One region of the Staphylococcus gallinarum genome, then DNA from elsewhere that is predicted to be linked to it. Evidence: predicted binding sites of a transcription regulator. Region 1 holds the regulator's gene; each other region holds the start of a gene.
What was found. The regulator NrdR, encoded in region 1, represses ribonucleotide reductase genes. The targets are predictions, from matches to a motif close to AACACNATATATNGTGTT.
Positions count from the first base shown of each region.

Region 2: a site for NrdR is predicted at 3,722-3,739, ahead of nrdD (anaerobic ribonucleoside-triphosphate reductase). Genes of this name have one in related genera too.
Region 3: a site for NrdR is predicted at 2,903-2,920, ahead of nrdI (class Ib ribonucleoside-diphosphate reductase assembly flavoprotein NrdI). Genes of this name have one in related genera too.

Region 1 is NZ_CP069082.1:1,247,406-1,255,103, forward strand. Features, by position in the region: gene polA (DNA polymerase I) at 1-606, shown strand, start outside; gene mutM (bifunctional DNA-formamidopyrimidine glycosylase/DNA-(apurinic or apyrimidinic site) lyase) at 622-1,494, shown strand; gene coaE (dephospho-CoA kinase) at 1,511-2,131, shown strand; gene gap (type I glyceraldehyde-3-phosphate dehydrogenase) at 2,585-3,613, shown strand; gene nrdR (transcriptional regulator NrdR) at 4,037-4,507, shown strand; gene JN168_RS05825 (replicative helicase loading/DNA remodeling protein DnaB) at 4,508-5,905, shown strand; gene dnaI (primosomal protein DnaI) at 5,909-6,832, shown strand; gene thrS (threonine--tRNA ligase) at 7,177-7,698, shown strand, end outside.
Region 2 is NZ_CP069082.1:176,751-184,448, reverse strand. Features, by position in the region: gene JN168_RS00795 (VOC family protein) at 1-80, shown strand, start outside; gene JN168_RS00790 (LLM class flavin-dependent oxidoreductase) at 99-1,160, shown strand; gene nrdG (anaerobic ribonucleoside-triphosphate reductase activating protein) at 1,293-1,829, opposite strand; gene nrdD (anaerobic ribonucleoside-triphosphate reductase) at 1,826-3,676, opposite strand; gene JN168_RS00775 (ThiF family adenylyltransferase) at 4,050-5,048, opposite strand; gene JN168_RS00770 (thiazole synthase) at 5,048-5,815, opposite strand; gene thiS (sulfur carrier protein ThiS) at 5,817-6,017, opposite strand; gene JN168_RS00760 (NAD(P)/FAD-dependent oxidoreductase) at 6,001-7,119, opposite strand; gene JN168_RS00755 (thiamine phosphate synthase) at 7,112-7,696, opposite strand.
Region 3 is NZ_CP069082.1:2,234,098-2,241,795, reverse strand. Features, by position in the region: gene JN168_RS10725 (peptide MFS transporter) at 1-869, opposite strand, end outside; gene queF (preQ(1) synthase) at 1,060-1,560, opposite strand; gene JN168_RS10715 (DMT family transporter) at 1,595-2,461, opposite strand; gene nrdI (class Ib ribonucleoside-diphosphate reductase assembly flavoprotein NrdI) at 3,192-3,590, shown strand; gene nrdE (class 1b ribonucleoside-diphosphate reductase subunit alpha) at 3,553-5,658, shown strand; gene nrdF (class 1b ribonucleoside-diphosphate reductase subunit beta) at 5,891-6,859, shown strand; gene JN168_RS10695 (ABC transporter permease) at 7,546-7,698, shown strand, end outside.

The sequences.
Region 1 (7,698 bases):
ATCAATGATGAAGATATTCATACTGCAACAGCAATGAAAGTATTTAATGTGGAACCTAATGAGGTTGATGCTATGATGCGTCGACAGGCGAAAGCTGTAAACTTTGGTATAGTATATGGCATTAGTGATTATGGCTTAAGTCAAAGTTTAGGAATTACTAGAAAGCAAGCAAAGCAATTTATTGATGATTATTTAGATAGCTTTCCAGGCGTGAAACAATATATGGAAGATATTGTTAAAGATTGTAAAGCGAATGGTTATGTGGAAACACTATTGCATAGACGTCGTTATATTCCAGATATTACGAGCCGTAACTTTAATTTAAGAAGTTTCGCTGAACGTACAGCAATGAATACACCAATTCAAGGTAGTGCTGCTGATATTATTAAATTAGCGATGGTGAATTTTGCTAAAGCAATTGATGATACAGATTTTCATGCGAAGTTATTATTGCAAGTACACGATGAATTAATCTTCGAAATTCCTGAAAATGAAGTATCAGAATTTGAGAAATTTATAGAAGATATTATGGATAATGCATTAGATTTAGATGTGCCATTGAAAGTAGAATCTAGTTATGGCAAGACGTGGTATGATGCAAAATAGAAAGTTGGTACAATAATGCCGGAATTACCAGAAGTTGAACACGTAAAAAGAGGAATTGAACCATTTGTTGTCGATCAGAAAATTGTAGGTGTACACTTTTCAAATAAAGTAAAAGAAGGTAAGGCAGCAAATAAAGAAACGATTATCAAAGGAATGGAATTAGATACGTTCCAAATGTTCACGCAACAATTTATAATTGAGAAGGTAGAACGCAGAAGTAAATATATTGTTTTCTATCTTAAAAAACAGCATGAGCATCGTATTTTAATCAGTCATTTAGGTATGGCTGGTGGATTCTTTGTTGTAGACAAAATAGAAGATATTACAAACACGAATTATAGAAAGCATTGGCATGTTGTGTTTAAACTAGCAAATGGCAAGTTGCTTGTGTATTCAGATATACGACGATTTGGAGAAATTAGAAATGTGGCCTCATTTGATGCCTATCCTTCATTTTTAGAAATAGCGCCTGAACCATTTGAAGATGGTGCGTTAAGTCATTATTTGTCATGGTTTGATAAGAAACTGTATCAAAATAAACCAATTAAACAGATGATACTAGACCATAGAGTCATTTCAGGTTGTGGAAATATTTATGCTTGTGAAGCGTTATTTAGGGCTGGTATACATCCTGCTAGGTTATCAAAAGATTTAAAACATCAAGAGCGAGAAATGGTGTTTTATTATGTTCGAGAAGTCCTAGAAGTGGGTATAAAAAATGGAGGCACAAGCATATCAGATTACCTACATGCAGATGGTAGTAAAGGTACGATGCAACTACATTTAAATGTATATAAACAAAAGCAATGTAAAGTATGTGGTACTGATATAGAAACACAAGTTATCGCAACGAGAAACAGTCATTTTTGTCCGACATGCCAAAAGTAAAGGAAGAGTGAGTATTATGCCAAAAGTCATAGGATTAACTGGTGGTATTGCTACAGGTAAATCAACTGTATCTGAATTATTAACTATACATGGTTTTAAAATTGTCGACGCTGACGTTGCATCACGAAAGGCAGTAGAAAAAGGAACGACAGGTCTCGCTCAAATTCGTGAGCACTTTGGTGAGGAAGCGATTTTAGAGAATGGTGAGATGGATAGACAATATGTTGGAGAACTTATTTTTAATTATCCTGAAAAGAGATTAGAACTCAATGAAATAGTCCATCCAATCGTCCATGAAATTATGGAACAAGAAAAAGAGGCCTATTTAGAACAAGGATATAATGTAATTATGGATATTCCATTACTTTATGAAAATGAATTGCAGGATACTGTCGATGAAGTTTGGTTGGTATATACATCTGAAAGTATACAAATCGAGCGTTTAATGGAACGTAATGATTTAAGTTTAGAGGATGCTAAAGCGCGTGTCTTAAGTCAAATTTCAATAGATAAAAAGCGTCGAATGGCAGATCATGTAATTGATAATAGAGATACCAAACTTGAATTAAAGCAAAATGTCGAAACATTATTGATTGAAGAGGGTTATATTGATAATGAAATAGAAGATGGACAGTAATTACTTTAGTCATATTAAATAGCATGTATGTAATTGTTATTAACTATAGGTGCTTAAGTTAATCTCTTTAGCAAGTTTAACGAAGATAAAAACACTGATTTATTAAGGCGTTAGCTTCGAAATTTAACGTTTTGAAACGTAGCTAAGTTGTAACGCTTTTAACAATATATGCTAAATAATGAGAGTAACACATTGATACAAATAAAAATAACGTCAATTCCTATGGCATAAGTACATTAAATAGGAATTGACGTTTTTTTATCATTTAGTCTCATAAATTAAGATATATTTTGCATTAATAGCCTAATTATTACAGCATTTCGGGATAATAAAAGCTTTATATTACAGCATAAATAAAAAATTGAAATTTCTAAAAGAAAACGCTTTCTTATTCAAAGTTTTATGTTATACTATTTCCATAAAGTATAACACAAAGATGAGGGGTGCTTTTTAATGGCTACAAATATTGCAATTAACGGTATGGGCAGAATCGGAAGAATGGTATTAAGAATCGCATTAAAAAATAAGGACTTAAATGTGGTTGCAATTAATGCAAGTTACCCTCCGGAAACAATTGCTCACTTGATTAATTACGATACTACACATGGTGCATATGATTTAACTGTGGAACCAGTTGAAAATGGTATCAAAGTTGGTGATCATGAAATAACATTAGTTTCAGATAGAAATCCAGAAAATTTACCTTGGAAATCAATGAACATAGATATCGTAATAGAGGCTACTGGTAAATTTAATCATGGCGACAAAGCAGATGCACATATTAAAGCTGGGGCTAAAAAGGTATTATTAACAGGACCATCTAAAGGTGGAGACGTACAAATGATAGTTAAAGGCGTTAACGATGATCAATTGGATATCGAAACATATGATATCTTTAGTAATGCTTCATGTACTACAAATTGTATTGGTCCAGTTGCAAAGGTATTAAATGATCAGTTTGGTATCGAAAATGGCTTGATGACAACAGTACATGCGATTACAAACGATCAGAACAATATTGATAACCCTCATAAAGATTTGAGACGTGCAAGATCTTGCAATGAGAGTATCATACCAACTTCTACAGGTGCTGCGAAAGCATTAAAAGAAGTGTTGCCAGAATTAGAAGGTAAATTACATGGTATGGCCTTAAGAGTACCTACAAAAAATGTATCTTTAGTAGATTTAGTTGTAGATTTAGAGAAATCTGTTACAGTTGAAGAAGTTAACGAAGCATTCAAAGCACATACATTAGGTGGTGTGATTGATACAGAAGATGCACCATTAGTATCTATGGATTATAATACAAATCCACATTCTGCTATCATTGATACACAAAGTACGATGGTAATGGGTGATAAAAAGGTTAAAGTAATCGCTTGGTATGATAATGAATGGGGTTATTCTAATAGAGTTGTAGAAGTAGCGGCACAAATTGGTTCGTTAATTGCAAATCAGACATCTGCCGTGGTTAATTCTTAATATAAAATATAATAATCAATGTAGAGTAAACTATCTCTAATGAGTTAAAACGTCGATTTCTATTGTTAAAAATAGAGATTGGCGTTTTCTTAATTATGTGAAGTTGTTACTATTTAAGCGTATTTAGTATACCTCGGTCAGGAAAATGATAACACCATGTTGAATTGCAACAATAATATATTAACGTTTGAATCGTATTGTGATAAAATGACTTGCCAAATGAGATGGTCGAAATCATTACGCTTTTTCAATATTATATGGCGCATTTTTATTAGGAACCAAGAAAATGGGTGTAAATTATAAATTTTAATATAATAAAACAACTAAAAGTAAAGTGATTTCAGTTGAAGTGTTGCCATTCTTTTGTGGGACTCATATTTATAGTATAATGAAAATTAATCAAATTGAGAGGGTGATAAGACGATGAAATGCCCGAAATGTAATTCGACGCAATCACGTGTCGTCGACTCTAGACATGCTGATGAAGTTAATGCGATTCGTAGAAGAAGAGAATGTGAAAAGTGTGGGACACGTTTTACAACTTTTGAACATATAGAGAAGAGACCATTAATCGTCGTGAAAAAAGACGGAACAAGGGAACAATTTTTACGTGAGAAAATCTTAAACGGACTTGTGCGATCATGTGAGAAAAGACCTGTACGATATGAACAGTTAGAGGAAATTACAAATAATGTTGAATGGCAATTGCGTGATGCAGGTCAAGCTGAAATTTCTTCGCGAGAAATTGGGGAGTATGTAATGAACTTATTGATGCACGTGGATCAAGTATCTTATGTGAGATTTGCGTCTGTCTATAAAGAGTTTAAAGATGTCGATCAATTATTAGAATCGATGCAAGGTATTTTAGCAGAGAATAAACGGAGTGATTCTTAGATGGGATTACAGGCAAATGATTATGGATTGCGACCGCATGATAACTTTAATGTCATTCGTAATTTTGAAATCAATCACAGACATTTGCAAATACTAAATAGATTATTTACACCACTTATAGGTCCTGAGGCAATTGGTTTATACCATTATTTAAACCAATTTGTTGAGCAGTCAGCCGACACAATTGCTACACATTATATTATTATGAGTGAATTAAAGATTAATTTGCTAGAATTTCGAAAACAAATGGATTTGCTAGAAGGTATTGGGCTAATGAAATCCTTTGTAAAGCATGATGAACAACTTTCTTCATTTGTCTATCAATTGGTGCAACCACCATCTGCTAAACAATTTTTTAATGATCCAATGTTGTCAGTCTATCTTTACAGTGAAGTCAGTAAGCAGCGTTACCATCAATTAAAGCAGTATTTCGAAGCAGAACATACTGTAGCAATGCAACACTATCAAGAGGTCACGCGAACATTTACAGATGTATTTAAAGTACCTAATCATCAAGTTAAAGTGGATACGAGTAAAATTCCGAACGACCAACATTATAATGGCATCGAGCTTTCAGATGTAAAGTTTGATTTTGAGACATTATATGACCTATTGCAGACACATTTTATTAGTAAAAAGATTATCAATAAAGATGCAAAACAGTTAATCACACAGTTAGCTACTTTATATGGTTTGACACCAGAATCGATGAAACGCATTATCTTGAAATCGATTACTAGTGCCCAAGAACTTTCTTTTGAAGAGTTAAGAAAGCATGCTCGAACTTATTATTTAATTGAACATGAACAACAGTTACCTAAATTAAATAAAAAGGGTGACGCAGTTTCAAAATCTGCACCAACTCAACAAAGTGAACCAACTCAACAAAGTGCATCAACGGAAAGTAAACAACAACAATGGTTACAGCAACTAGAAGAAACGAGTCCGATTGACATGTTAGCTTCTTGGTCAGAATCTGAACCAACTGCACAACAAAAGTTTATGATTGAAGATTTAATTGAACGAGAAAAACTATCATTCGGTGTCATTAATGTATTACTTCAATATGTTATGTTAAAAGAAGATATGAAGTTGCCAAAGACTTACATTTTAGAAATAGCGTCCAATTGGAAGAAAAAAGGAATTAAGACTGCAGAGCAAGCATATCAACAAGCGATGAAAGTGAATAAGGCACAATCTGAACCACGTAATCATGCTCCAAAGTATAAACAACGTCAATTAGCGTCAAGAGAAATGACGCCAAAATGGTTATTAGAAGCTAAGGATCAGGATGATCATCCTGCAACTGCAAACAATGAACCAGAAGAAGATGAAAAATTAAAGGCTGATAGAGAAGCCTTTCTTAAACATTTGAAACAACAATGGAAGGAGGAATAAGCTATGAAGTCTTTTAGTAATATAATGGGCGACTCTAATGATTTATCAAAGCGCATTGCTAAAATTAAAAAAGATGTAATAAATGATCCTGATGTAAAAGCTTTTTTAGAGTCAAATCAGAAGAATCTAACTAATGCTATGATTGATGAAGATTTAAATATTTTGCAAGAATATAAAGATCAACAAAAACATTATGATGGCCATGCATTTGAACAATGTCCGAACTTTGTAAAGGGGCATGTACCAGAGTTATATATTGAACATGGACATATAAAAATTAAATATTTGCCATGTCCATGTAAAATAAAGCATGATGAAGAACGATTCAACTCCCATCTAATTACTTCGCACCATATGCAACGCGATACTTTAAATGCTAAATTAGAAGATATTTATATGGATAAACGTGATAGATTGGACGTAGCTATGGCGGTAAATAAAGTGTGTGAACAAATCACCAATAAAGAGACGGGTGTTAAAGGACTTTATTTATATGGGCCATTTGGTACAGGCAAGTCATTTATAATGGGAGCAATCGCCAATCAGTTAAAGACTAAAAAAATTCCTTCAACTATCGTATACTTACCAGAATTCATTCGAACATTAAAGGGTGGATTTAAAGATGGTTCATTTGAAACTAAGTTATCACGTGTAAGAGAAGCGAATATCTTAATATTAGATGATATCGGTGCTGAGGAAATTACGCCGTGGGCACGTGATGAAGTGATTGGCCCATTGTTACATTATCGTATGGTACAAGAACTACCTACATTCTTCACATCTAACCTGAGCTTCAAAGAATTGGAACATCATCTTTCTGTGACCCGTGATGGTACAGAGCAAACTAAGGCGGCTAGAATATTAGAGCGTATTAAAGCATTGGCTACACCATACTATCTTGAAGGAAAAAATTATAGGAACGATTGAAATATTGAATAATTGTTGTATAATATAGATAAATCTAAATCAATATGAAATTGTCAAAGACATGATGGACCAGTGAATACTTTACAGAGAGCCAAGTGAGATGAGATTTTGGTAAGTATACTTGTTCATTACTACTTTGTAAATGGTGTGCTAAATCACATCCGGCTCAAGACCGTTATCTTAAGTAGAGTAGGCAAAGTTAACTTTAAGTTAGACGATGTCTTATTTTAGGGTGGTACCACGATGACCTCGTCCCTTTTGGGATGGGGTCTTTTTGTTTTTTTAGTAGTGTGTTTGACAGTTCATTATTGATGATAGTACATATGAAAAATAGGAGGGTAATTATGGAGCAAATTAATATAACATTTCCAGATGGCAATTCGAAGGTGTTTGATAAAGGCACAACAACTGAAGATATAGCACAATCTATTAGCCCTGGTTTACGTAAAAAAGCTGTTGCAGGTAAATTAAATGGACAATTGATTGATTTAACACGTCCAATTGAAACTGATGGGGAAATTGAAATCGTAACACCAGGTAGTGAAGAAGCATTAGAAGTGTTACGTCATTCGACAGCACATTTAATGGCACAAGCTTTAAAACGTCTGTATGGAGATGTTTGCTTTGGTGTAGGTCCAGTGATTGAGGGTGGATTCTACTATGACTTCGATATGGAAGAAAGTATATCATCTGATGACTTTGAAAAAATTGAAAAGACAATGAAACAAATAGTCAATGAAAATTATCCAATAGAACGTAAAGTGGTAACTAGAAATGAAGCAAAAGCATTCTTTAGTGATGACCCTTATAAACAAGAATTGATTGATGCAATACCTGAAGATGAAAATGTAACATTATACTCTCAA
Region 2 (7,698 bases), 1.1 Mb from region 1:
ATTTAGGTAAACATTTAAATTTACCTGATTTTATGGAAGATCAACGCAGTGAAATAGAAGCAAATTTGCACGAATTATAAAATAAGGAGGCACCTATAATGGCACAATTAGAAATGAATAAACACACACCACTTGAATTTGGACTTTATTCTTTGGGAGATCACTTATTAAATCCACATAACGGCACAAAAGTAAGTTACGAACAGCGTATTAAAGAATTAATCGAAGCCAGTAAGTTAGCAGATCAAGCTGGATTGGATGTGTTTGCAGTAGGCGAAAGTCACCAAGAACATTTCACAACACAAGCGCACAGTGTTGTCTTAGGTGCTATTGCCCAAGCTACTGAAAATATTAAAATTTCAAGCTCATCATCCATTATTAGTGCAGCAGACCCTGTCAGAGTCTTTGAAGATTTCGCAACGCTTGATTTAATTTCACATGGCCGTGCAGAAATAGTAGCAGGTCGTGCATCACGTACTGGATTATTCGAATTGTTTGGCCTTGATATTAATGATTATGATGAATTATATGAAGAGAAACTCGCATTATTGCGTCAATTAAATGAATCTGAACGTATAACTTGGTCAGGAAAATTCAGACCTAATTTAAATAATATGAAGATATTCCCACGTCCAATCGATAATACTTTACCAATTTGGCGTGCTGTCGGTGGTGGTCAAGCAAGCGCAATTAAAGCCGGTCACCAAGGTATTCCAATGATGATTACAACATTAGGCGGTCCTGCAGAAGTATTTAAAGATTCAATAGATGCTTACCGTACAGCTGCTGAAGAAAGCGGTCATGATATTGCGCCAACAAAGTTACCAGTGGCTACTGCGAGTTTATTCTACACTGCCGAAACAACTCAAGCAGCATTAAATGAATATTATCCACATTTAAATGTCGGTATTTCATTTATTCGTGGTCAAGGTTATCCAAGACAACAGTTTGAACAGGCACCAGATTATAGAGATGCATTAATGGTTGGTAGCCCACAGCAAATTATCGAAAAGATACTTTATCAACATGAACTTTATCAACATCAACGCTTTATGGCACAGATTGATTTTGGTGGTGTCCCATTCGATAAAATCATGAAAAATATCGAACTCATCGGAGATAAAATTATACCAGAAGTTAAAAAGCATTTAAGCAAATAAACAACGCTCGATTAAGCAGCATAAAAAAACTGTCGTCAATGATTTGACGACAGTTTTTTGTATTCATGTTAAAGCTAAACACTTCATTAACGCGTTATATTAGCGATTCAATTCATTATAATTACATTGTTATTAGGTTGTTATATATTCACACAGGTGTTGATTAGTTAATGATGCTTGTACATCAATGATCCGTTGATTAAGTGACCCTTTATAAGGTAGGTTTGAACGATAAAGATGCGCCATAAATGGGCCATCTACCAATACATCTATTAATTCTAAAAATGCACGTCTCTCGGAATTTCCACTTGCTAAATACTCAAATAAGAAACCACTCCAAACCCAAATTGTCTTACTGTTACCAAAACGTTGGCGAAATGCACGCACACAACGCAATGTTGTATCCAAATTACAAAATGGCTCACCACCTAATATACTCAAACCATCTATATAATCTGGAGCACAATTTTCTAATATTTCCTCTAGGACTTCCTCATTAAACCTTTCACCGTATCTAAAATTTTGAGCCGCCTTGTTGTAACATCCTTTACAGGCAAATGGACAACCTGAAACATAAATACTACATCGCACACCCTCACCGTCAACGAAACTTTGTGATTCTATTCTTGCAATATAACCTTGTCCGTTGATCAAATCTAAGATTGTCATACTGTCTTATCTTTCAAATGTTTAACACGTGCACAAATTTCCTTATGACGTCCTTCAATTGTTGGTCGTTGCACTGGATTGCCCAAATAACCACAAGTACGTTTTACGACATCTACAGTTTTTGGATTATCGTTACCACATTCTGGACACTGATATCCTTTTTCTGTTGTTTTAAAGTCACCTTTAAAATCACATTCATGACAATGGTCAATCGGTATATTAGTACCCAGATAACTTACTTTATCGTATGCATAATCCCATACAGATTCTAATGCCTTTAAATTGTGATTTAATTTTGGATATTCACAGTAATGGATATAACCACCGCTTGCATAAACTGGATAGTCTTGTTCAAAATCAATTTTCTCAAATGGACTCACATCTTTACGCACGTCATAGTGGAATGAATTTGTATAATAACCTTTATCTGTAATATCTGGGATGTCACCAAATATTTCTTGATCTAAACGACAGAATCTATCTGTAAGCGATTCACTCGGTGTACTATAGATACTAAACCATATATCGTAAGTTTCAGTCCATTTTAATTGATATGACTTCATTGCTTTTAATATATCTAAGGTAAATGCCTTTGCTTTAGATTGTGTTTCCCAATTCGGTCCAGAAAATACTGTAGCCGCCTCGTAAAGACCAATATAGCCCATAGATAAAGTTGCACGCTTATTATTAAATATCGAAAATACCGTGTCCTCATCATTTAATTTGTATTTAAATGCACCGTTTTTATATAAAATTGGTGCATTATCTGGTGTTGCTTGTTTAATTCTTTCAATGCGATATACTAATGCATCATGCATAATTTCCATACGCTTATGGAAAATCTTCCAAAATGTCTCGATATCACCATTAGACTCAATAGCAATACGCGGTACATTCAATGTTACGACCCCTAAATTACAACGTCCGTTATTTTCAAAGTTATCATTTTCATCTTTCCAAGATGGTAAAAATGAACGACAACCCATTGGTGCTTTAAAATCACCTAATAGTTCCACAGTTTTATCATAATTTAAAATATCAGGGTACATACGCTTTGTCGAACATTCTAATGCCAATTGTTTAATATCATAATTTGGGTCCTGTTGCTCTAAATTGACACCTCTTTTAATAGAAAATACTAATTTAGGGAAGATTGCAGTAATTCTATTTTTCCCTAATCCTTTAATACGTGTATTTAAGATCGCTTGTTGAATCTTACGGCTATAACAATCTGTTCCTAATCCAAAGCCTAAGGTTACAAATGGTGTCTGACCATTTGAAGTATATAGCGTATTGATTTCATATTCTAAACTTTCAATTGCGTCTTTAATGTCACGTGTAATCTGTTCGTCGATATATGTATCTATATTGTCCTTTGTAACAAATTTTTCTGCTGTTTCGCGGTGCTTTTGCTCATTAAAAATAACATAATGACTTAACAATTCATCTACACGATCAATCGTACATCCACCATATTGACTGCTCGAAACATTTGCTATAATTTGCACTAATTGTGCCGAAGCAGTCTGTATAGATTTAGGTGATGTCACAGTAGCATTACCGATTTGAAAACCTTCTGACAGCATTTTTTCAGCATCAATTAAACAACAGTTTGTTAATGGCTGAAACGGATGATAATCTAAATCGTGAAAATGTATTTCCCCTTTTTTATGTGCAGTTGCCACATTTTCAGGTAATAAATAATTTAAGGCATAGGATTTAGAGACTACACCTGCCGTCAAATCTCTCATTGTTGAAAATGTTGCACTATCTTTATTAGCATTTTCGTTAACGACCGTTGGGTCCTTTGTTATTAATCGTTTTAAATCTTGCTCAAGTTTGTTCATTTGATCCCCTCTCATTCCTATATGTTGTGTCTTAGTTTAATATAAAACACAATATATAGTGTTTTCAAACAGGATTAGGGCTGTTAACAAATTTGCCAAAACTTTATGAAGGATTATTGAACTTTAGTTGCAATGACAACTTTCTTTTATTTACATAATAAAAAAAGACTAAGTTATCTACAAAGTCACTACGATTGCACTCAATTATTATTCACGGTCAATATTTAAATAAATACTTGAGTACTATCAATCTCCCATACTTTAATCTCTATGTTATATAACATACAGTTAGAAAATAGGAAATTAGCAGTAGAGTTTAGTCTTTTTAGTGTTTAATGCCTATTCGATTTTATGATTACGATCATTTAATAGATTATTTAACGCTTTTATTCAAAGTAAGGAAAAGTTGTTGTGCATCCGCTTCTTCGTCTAAACCGTAAACGTTCATTCTACCATCTTTAAATAATGTCATTTGATAACCTTGATAGGTCATCAACTTAGCAAAGTCATTTTGCTTAACAATTGTAGTAGGTAAGAGCGTTGCATAATTAAACACTGAAGGGTTGAAACGCAATAGATAGGTATTCCCACATTGCTTTTCAACGTGTTTGGTCCTTGGCTGATTTAAATATTCATAGTGTTGTCGTTCACAGACTGGGCACTGATGCTGCTTTAACCCACTAATATTTAATGTCTTCACATCAATAGTAAAGCTATCCATCGTGATTAACTTTTTAGAAAAGCCATGACCAGATAGCCACCTCAATAGTTCAGAAACCTCCATACTAGCAACCTGATAAATAACTGGTGGCAATACACCATTGATTGCACAACTCTCTCCTGTTTGAGGAACGGTCTCTAATAAACATTTAAAGCAAGGTCCCGTATAGTCAATGGCATACACTGAACCTTTACTTCCCACTGCCGCTCCATATATCCAAGGTATTTGGCATTTATGACATGCTTCATTAATAAGAAAGCGCATTGTAAAGTTATCCATTCCATCAATTACGATATCCGGTTGATACGTCTTTAATAAATTTTCAATATTGTTATTAGTGAGCTCTTGATATAGCGCAGTGATTTTCACATTACTATTAATCAACTTTAATTTATTTTCAAGGGCAATTACTTTTGGTTGCAATTGTTCAGCATCCATTTCATCAAATATCGCTTGACGATGTAGGTTGGATGTTTCAACGACATCCATATCAATGATGGTTAGACTGCCTGCACCCATCCGAGTTAATATTTCCGCACAGTGACTCCCCAACGCACCTGCACCAAGTATCATGATATGAGTGTTTTCAAGTCGACTTTGCCCATGTTTACCAAATGGTGCATAAATCGCTTGACGTTGGTATCTTTTCATTATAAAAATCCAATTCCTTCAGTCGGACTAGACGCTTGTGCTGTATATTTCACTGGAATTCTTCCAGCTTCAAAGCTCAATCTACCCGCATTGATACCTAACTTCATCGCTTCTGCCATTTTAACTGGATCTTCTGCACTTGATATCGCCGTATTTAATAAGATTGCATCAGCGCCTAGTTCCATTGCATGACAAGCATCTTTTGGAGAACCAATCCCAGCATCTACAATCACCGGTACATTTGTACGTTCTATTATATATCTTAAATTCAATGGGTTGTTAATGCCTCTACCCGTTCCTATTGGAGAAGCTAACGGCATAATCGCATGGACACCTAATTCCTCTAATCGTTTAGCTAACACGACATCATTAGAAATATATGGGCATACTGTATAACCTTTTTCCAATAATATTTTACAAGCTTCATAAGTCTCAATTGGATCAGGTAACAGTGTTTCATCATCTCCAATCACCTCAACTTTAATCATGTCACATACACCAGCATGATTCGCAATTTCAGCAATACGTACCGCTTCTTGTGCAGTTTTTGCTCCTGCAGTATTAGGGAAGGTCACAAAATTTGATAAATCTACTTGAGCAAGTGGGTTAGGTAAATCTTTGTCATAAAGGTTCATTCGACGTACTGCAAATGTTAACACCTCAGTTTCTGATGCTTGTATCGATTGTTGTTGTATATCCTCATTCTCAAATTTGCCAGTACCTAATAATAGTCTCGAATTTAATTTGAATTTACCAATTTCAATCATCCTATCCGCCTCCTACAAACTCTAATAATTCTAAACAATCTTGATCTCTTACCACTTGAACAGGAAACTGTTGTCGTTGAATCAATTCTTCATTGTGTTCAACGATGATTCGATTTTCATCTAATCCCATTTCTTGAATCAATTCTTGAATATTTAACTCTTTGCTAAATTTAAAGCTGTCACCGTTAATAATGCATTGCATTGTCAACACTCCTCTCAATTCTAAAATCTTGTAAATCTTCTGGACGTTGCCCAGTTAATAACCATTCACACATCAAAGCACCAATATATGGCGATAATAAGATTCCATTGCGATAATGCCCTGTGATAACAAACAAATCTTGCGCCACCTCATCCATAACTGGACGTTCTTCTTTACTATAAGGTCGTATTCCGGACCATTCATGTAGCATCTGACTATCTTTTAATTGAGGTACAATAGTCGATGCTTGATGTAAGAGCCAATCTCTTCCTACCGACGACACTCCGACAGAGTAATCATCAAAGTAACTTGTAGCACCAATCATGTAACGGTGTTGTAACTTTGGAATGATATAGCAACCATTCGTCATAAATAACGTTGTATTCAAATTCAATGTTGGGTGTTCTACGAGTAACGCTTCACCTTTGACACCTGTAACATTATGCGATTGTAAGTGGGGTGACACTAACCTACCACTCCATGCACCACCAGCGACGATAACCTTTTTACCATAAAACGAACCATTCTGTGTCTTCACTTTGTAACCTTGTTTAAGTGATTCAATATGATGCACTTCCGTATGATAACAACGTTCCACGTTCCGCCTTTTTATAGACTCAAGCAGTGCTTTCGTATATCGATTAGCATTGACTTGATGATCGTCCGGTATATACATCGCTTGTTTGCCATTGTTCATAACCTTAGCGTTGGTCAATTCACATAATCTTGAATCCGTTAGCAACTCAATCTGGTCATTATATTGCTTTAAAAATTGATACTGCAATTGAATGTCATGCGCATCAGCTTTCGAGGCGTTTATTTTAATTAAGCCACTGTTTAAATATTCAATATCTAAAGCGACTTCATCCAATAATTCACTTGCTAGTGTTGGAAACATTTGTTGTGATTTACGCGCGATATGATAGAGCGCTGATTCTTGAGTAAATTCATTTTGTGCACCTAACATCCCACCAGCCTTATACGAGGCATGCATGCCAGGTATATCTCGATCAATTATAGCTACATGGACCGAATGTTCACTCAATGCTCTCGCTATCGACATGCCCATAACACCCGAACCAATAATGATGACATCATACATATGCATGCCACACCTCCTTCAATTGCTCTAAATGTGCAACATTATCTTTTTCAAAAAGTGAGATGCCTGCAATACCATCAAAGCCATTTGGCAACTGAGCAATTGTTCGATGATTAATGCCACCTAACGCGACCACTGGAATATCATATTGCAATGCCGCATTAATTTCGTCAGTTGTCCGTGGTGCTATGCCTGGCTTGGATTTCGTTTCAAAGATATGACTAAACAAGACAAAATCTAAACCACGTTGCGCTGCCTCAGCAACCATTCTACTATGGTGCGTTGACTTGCTCACCTGAATATGTGGAAAGCGCTGCTTAAAAAATAAATCTTGATTATTATATTCTTTAAAATGAATCGCGGTTAAAGCACAACGATTTAAAACATCTATATTTTCATGAATAATTACTTTTTCTTTAGGAAATTGATACTGTAGCAACATATTAATCCAATCAACCAATTCGTCTGATGACATTGGAGTTCTAACAATCAAATAATCAATATGTGCTTCAATAGCTAAATAATGCATTATATCCTTTCTTGCTAAATATTTATCTGCTGTTATCGCTACAAACATGC
Region 3 (7,698 bases), 990 kb from region 1:
TCTTCTTTGGTAACATCCTTACTTAATATCATATTCAAGAAAATGTAAATTGGTAATACGATACCTAATATTGTTACTAATAAACTAAAGTTTTCTAATGATAATGCATTATTTAAATGTAGTAAAAATAAATATAGTAAAAATAATACGATTACGACAAGTGTGATAAATACAAACTTTTTAATTTCCGGTTTAGTTAATGGGTTCGGTACATTGCGTCCCGCTAAACCTAAATTCTTTTTGCGTTTGATAGCATAGACAACTAAGCCACAGAACATCCCAATAGCTGCAGCTAAGAAACCAGCATGGAAACTCACTCTTGTTTGTAAATAACCAGTGATTAATGGTGCCAATAAACTACCTAAGTTAATCCCCATATAGAATAATGTAAAGGCAGCATCACGACGTACATCATTACGATCGTAAAGTTCACCAACTGTTGTGGAAATGTTTGGTTTTAATAGGCCTGTACCTGCTATGATTACGGCCAATGCAATCATTACCAAAGTTAGATTGTTTGGTAGTGACAATAAGATATGTCCGATCATAATTAAGAATCCACCATAGAAAACAGCATTTTGAGTGCCGGTAATTCTATCAGCAATCCAACCACCAATTACACCCGACATATAAATCAATGTTCCGTAGATGGAAACAATTTGCAGTGCGACTGCTTCATCTAAACCGAAACCACCTTTAGCAACGGTATAGTATAAATAATAGATTAATATGGCTTTCATACCATAGTAACTGAATCTCTCCCAAAATTCAGTGAAGAATAACGTGCTTAGTCCTTTTGGATGTCCGAAGAAACCTGTACGTGGTGTACTTTCCATAATTTCTTCGTGCGTATAATTAACCTTTCTCATAAATTCCCTCCCCAATTATAGTTGGATTAATTTTATACTGTTTTTATAAAAATGACAAGTGTATGTATTATTTGTACAATATTAAATGCTGAATGATTTGATTGAACTTTTGTACTGTTTATTTATTAAAAAAGTGACGAAAACAGATGTTTTCGTCACTGATGATGCTCTTTATAATTATAAGAAATGTTTAACGGTTGTCTATTTTTTCAGGGTAGAGGTCATGATTCATTAATCTGTGCTCTGCCATTTTTTCATATTTAGAATTAGGACGACCATAATTGGTATATGGATCAATTGAAATCCCACCACGTGGCGTGAATTTGCCCCATACTTCTATATAATGTGGATCCATTAACTCGATAAGATCATTCATTATTATATTCATACAGTCTTCATGGAAATCTCCATGATTTCTAAAGCTGAATAAGTAAAGTTTTAATGATTTAGATTCTACCATTTTAATATTAGGGATATAAGAGATATAAATCGTCGCAAAATCAGGTTGACCTGTGATCGGACATAAAGATGTAAATTCAGGACAGTTGAATTTAACGAAATAATCTCTACCTTGGTGTTTATTATCGAATGACTCGAGTACGTCTGGGCGGTAATCAAAATCATATTGATTATTTTGGTTACCTAATAGTGTAATATCTTGTAATTCATCTTTGTTGCGGCCTTCAGCCATATAAATCGCTCCTTTTAAGATATATTTTTAACATTTATTTCTGTATGTCAATGGGTTGTCGGCGTGCTTTTTCAAACATGTAGTAACTAGATCCTATAATAATGATATAACCTAAAATTGCATATAGATCTGGTGACTCTCCAAAGAGAATAAAGCCAAATAATGCAGTAAATACAATGGATGCATAGGTGAATATCGAAATGTCTTTTGCTGGTGCAAAGCTATAGGCAAGTGTGATACCAATCTGACCAATGGCTGCAGCTAATCCGGCGCCTAATAAATAGAGACACTGTAACCACGACATAGGTTCAAATGTAAAAATCGTGAATGGAATTAACACGATGATTGAAAAGAATGAAAAGTAAAATACAATTGTATATGGTGCTTCTCTAGAACTTAGAGCGCGTACACATGTATAAGCTGCTGCGGCAAAAATACCAGAGAACAAACCACCGATAGCAGGAATCACTGACGAAGAGAACTCAGGTTTAACTACAAAGAGCATACCGAAGATCGCCACAATCATAGCTATAAATTGATAGTTGCGTACTTTTTCATTTAAGAATAATAAGCTAAGTAAAATAGTCCAAAATGGATTTAATTTCATCAATGTATCTGCGTCGCTTAATATCATATGATCAATGGCATAAATATTAAGTAATACACCAATTAAACCAAAGGTTGATCTAGAGATAAGTAATGGCTGACTACTTAGTTTACCAAATAGAGGTTGCTTGTATTTAAATATGAAATAGAGAGGTATAAACATAGCTACTAAGTTTCTGGCTAATGACTTTTGAAATACAGGTAAATCGCCTGCTAAGCGAAAGAATACTGACATAAAGCTAAAGCCAATAGCAGAAATTAAAATAGCGATGATACCTTTAACTTTAGGATTCAATAGTATCGCCTCAATTTTAAAAATTTGACGTATCTATATTAGCATAAATATTTAAAACATGTATATATGGTTGAAATTAGGGAAGTAATATAATATCATATAAATACGAACAAATGTTCCCTTTTATCTTGGACTTTGTTCAAATTAAATTCTAGAAAAAGTAAAGCAAATTTTTTGAATATTTTATACAACATAATTGGCGCAATGTGCAAAACAACGGTATATAGCGCTTTGTATAACTTTTAGAAAAATCAAATAAAATGAACGGAATTTTAGTAAAAAAATTTTTTTAAAGTTAAGAGTTCAATTTAAAGTTGAATTGGTGCCATTTTCATTCCGTTTTCAAAATTTGTCCACAGTTTCCTAAAATAAAAAGGCTTTTAATCGTCTTCGGACTTATGTATAATGAAACACATAATATAGTATTAACGACAGAACCGAAACACTATATATTGTGTTTCGGTTTCAAGTCACTTTATATATAATAAACCAAATTTCAAGTAAAATCACACTGGTTTAGCCACTTAATCATGACAAATATAGTAGTAATACTTCAAAAATGTATTTTTGCATCACTATATGTAGATGACATGATCACTATATATTGTGTTTTTAAATAATATGATTTTCTATGGGGCATTACACGATTGAAATTAGGTGAATAGATTAGTGGAATAATATGATTTTCCATATTTAATGGATAGATCAAAGATAGAAAGTAGGTGTGCCGATGAAGGTTGTTTATTTTTCATTTTCCGGTAATGTGCGACGCTTTATTACCAGAGCAGAATTGAAGAATACGATGGAAATTACGCAGAATAATTGCACGGAAAGATTGGATGAACCGTTCATTATGGTCACTGGTACAATTGGTTTTGGTGAAATTCCACAACCTGTACAAGCATTTTTAGAGGTTAATCATGATTTGATTAGAGCGGTAGCAGCAAGTGGTAATCGAAATTGGGGACAAAATTTCGCCAAAGCTGGACGCGCTATTTCGGAACAATATAACGTTCCATTATTAATGAAGTTTGAAGTTCAAGGCACAAAGGAAGACATTAGCGAATTTAAAGATAAGGTGGGGCATTTTAATGAAGATAATAGACGAGAAGAAATACAATCATATTGAATTAAATAACGAAGTTACCAAGCGTAAAGACAATGGTTTTTTCAATTTAGAAAAGGACCAAGAGGCGTTAACAGTATATTTAGAAGAAATCCAAGACAAGACAATTTACTTTGATAGTGAGCTAGAACGCCTACACTACCTCGTCGACAACGACTTCTATTTTGATGTTTTTGAAGTTTATTCAGAAGCAGATCTTCAAGAAATTACTGATTTTGCTAAGCAAATTGAATTCAATTTTGCAAGTTACATGTCAGCTAGTAAATTCTTTAAAGATTATGCATTAAAAACAAATGACAAGAGTCAATATCTAGAAGATTATAAACAGCACGTTGTAATTGTTGCACTTTATCTTGCTAATGGTCATAAGGCAACAGCTAAGCAATTTATCTCAGCTATGATTGAACAACGTTACCAACCGGCGACACCTACATTCTTAAATGCAGGACGTGCTCGTCGTGGTGAATTAGTATCATGTTTCTTATTAGAAGTAGATGATAGTTTAAATTCAATTAACTTTATCGATGCAACAGCTAAACAATTAAGTAAAATTGGTGGCGGTGTAGCGATTAATTTATCTAAATTACGTGCACGTGGTGAAGCGATTAAAGGCATTAAAGGTGTTGCAAAGGGTGTACTTCCAGTTGCTAAGTCATTAGAAGGTGGATTTAGCTACGCAGACCAATTAGGACAACGCCCAGGCGCTGGTGCTGTATATTTAAATATCTTCCACTATGATGTTGAAGAGTTTTTAGATACTAAGAAGGTTAATGCTGATGAAGATTTACGTTTATCTACGATTTCTACTGGTTTAATCGTACCTTCAAAGTTCTTTGATTTAGCTAAGGAAGGCAAGGATTTCCACATGTTTGCACCACATACAGTATATAAAGAGTATGGGGTAACTTTGGATGATATTGATTTAGAAGCTTATTATGATGAATTAGTAGCTAATCCAAACATTGATAAGAAGAAAAAAGATGCACGTGAAATGTTGAATATGATTGCTCAAACACAATTACAATCAGGTTATCCATATTTAATGTTTAAGGATAATGCGAATAAAGTACATGCTAACTCAGATATCGGCCAAATTAAAATGAGTAACTTGTGTACGGAAATCTTCCAATTACAAGAAACATCAATCATCAATGACTATGGTACAGAAGATGAAATTAAACGTGATATTTCATGTAACTTAGGTTCATTAAATATTGTGAATGTAATGGAATCAGGTAAATTTAAAGATTCTGTTCACACAGGTATGGATGCATTGACAGTGGTAAGTGACGAAGCAGATATTCAGAATGCACCTGGTGTTAAAAAAGCTAACAGTGAACTGCATTCAGTTGGACTTGGTGTTATGAACTTGCACGGTTATCTAGCTAAAAACAAAATTGGATATGAATCTGAAGAAGCGAAAGATTTTGCTAATATCTTCTTCATGATGATGAATTACTATTCAATAGAACGTTCAATGGAAATAGCTAAAGAGCGTCAAGAAACATATGTAGGTTTCGAAAAGTCGGACTATGCTAATGGAAAATATTTTGACTTCTATACGTCACAAACATTTGCACCACAATACGAGAAAGTACGTAAATTGTTTGATGGTTTAGAAATTCCAACACCTGAGGATTGGAAAGCATTGCAACAACAAGTTGAAACACATGGTTTATTCCATGCGTATCGCTTAGCAATTGCACCAACACAAAGTATTTCTTATGTACAAAATGCTACAAGCTCTGTTATGCCAATTGTTGATCAAATTGAGAGACGTACTTATGGTAATGCGGAAACATTTTATCCAATGCCATTCTTATCACCAGAAACAATGTGGTACTATAAATCAGCATTTAATACTGACCAAATGAAATTAATCGATTTAATTTCTACAATTCAAACACATGTGGATCAAGGTATCTCAACAATTCTATATGTGAATTCAGAAATATCTACACGTGAATTGTCTAGACTCTATGTCTATGCACATCATAAAGGATTAAAGTCTTTATACTACACTAGAAATAAATTATTAAGTGTTGAAGAATGTACAAGTTGCTCGATCTAGTTTTAGTGAAACACGACGAAAGTGATTATTAACGTAAGTGAACACAACAGTTTAATATTTACATCAATGAATAAGAAACCCATCGTTAACAGCGAATCGTAACTTTAATATTAGGGCGGTAAGAGGGTCTTAATATATTAACGATTTAGCTGTTAACTTTGTGTGCTTATGTTGTCACTGTAAATAATCGCTATTTAAATAAATTTATACTGGAATAGGAGACATTATCTAAATGAAAGCAGTCAATTGGAATACTCAAGAAGACATGACAAATATGTTTTGGCGACAAAATATTTCACAAATGTGGGTAGAAACGGAATTCAAAGTTTCTAAAGATATAGCAAGTTGGAAGACGTTAACAGATGCAGAAAAAAATGCTTTTAAAAAAGCGTTAGCTGGTTTAACTGGTTTGGATACACATCAAGCAGATGATGGTATGCCACTTATCATGTTACATACAACAGATTTACGTAAAAAAGCTGTATATTCTTTCATGGCAATGATGGAACAAATTCATGCTAAAAGTTATTCTCATATTTTTACGACATTACTTCCCTCAAGCGAAACAAACTACTTATTAGATAAATGGGTTATTGAAGAACCTCATTTAAAATATAAATCAGATAAAATTATCGAAAACTACCATAAATTATGGGGCAAAGAAGCTTCAATCTATGATCAATATATTGCACGTGTATCAAGTGTATTCTTAGAAACATTCTTATTCTACTCAGGTTTCTATTATCCACTATATCTTGCTGGGCAAGGTAGAATGACAACGTCTGGTGAAATTATTCGTAAAATCTTACTTGATGAATCAATACATGGTGTGTTTACTGGAATGGATGCACAAAGTTTAAGAAACGAGTTATCAGAAAGTGAAAAGCAACAAGCTGATCAAGAAATGTATAAATTATTAGATGATTTATATAAAAATGAAGTGTCTTATACACATTCACTATATGATGAAATTGGTTTATCTGAAGATGTATTGAATTATGTTCGATACAACGGTAATAAAGCATTATCAAATCTTGGATTTGAACCATACTTTGAAGAAAGAGAGTTCAATCCAATTATCGAGAATGCTTTAGATACATCAACTAAAAACCATGATTTCTTCTCTGTTAAAGGTGATGGTTACACACTTGCATTGAATGTTGAAGCGTTGACAGATGAAGATTTTATCTTTGAGGATTAATCTTTTTTGCTAAGTAATTAAATATATCAGTAATTATCGATGCATATTGTTATTGAAGTGGCGATGTGTTTAAGATAATTATTGTTATAGTAAAATATTAAGAAAAAAGCTTCGCTCTAAGTAGAGTGAAGCTTTTTTAGTTATTACTTCGTATTGTTGGCTTACTTTCTTAGAGGACAGATTCAGCCTATGGTCTTCAGTTTGTCCTGTTCCCTCGGGAGTCCGCCAAAACACTGTCGCAAAAACCATAAAGGATAATCTAGAGAAATACTCTATAAAAAGCAGTATACAAAGATGCTAAACCCTTTAATTGTAAACTATATAAAAACACTCGATTAGACTACACGTATTCTGTATTGTACAGGAAATAGGTTGTCTAATTTTTTGTATTCGCTTAACAGTGTGGAGTTACTGTATTCACTTGCTAAAGATAGTGACAATTATTATCTACTCTTGCAACAACTAATGTATAAATAAACCTAGCCACTTAATTTAAATATAATCAAATGAAAATAATAAATTATTATGTTTAGCTCTATAAATTATTTTAACAAATAAGTAAAATTTTCGATTGCTATTGAATTTAACTAGGAACGTGGTAAAATTTTTATATATACAGTGATAATGATTATCATAACCAATAAGAATTGGGAGCAATTAAATAGAAGGGATTTAGGGAAGGCATTATGAAATTTTTACTTAAAGGTACAGTGTTGTTTACTGTTTTAGTTATTTTAACCATCCTTTCTTTGTTTATAGGTGTCAGCAAAGTTTCGATAACTGATATTTTTCATTTAACAAATGAGCAAAAGAATATCATTGTTTCAAGTAGAATACCT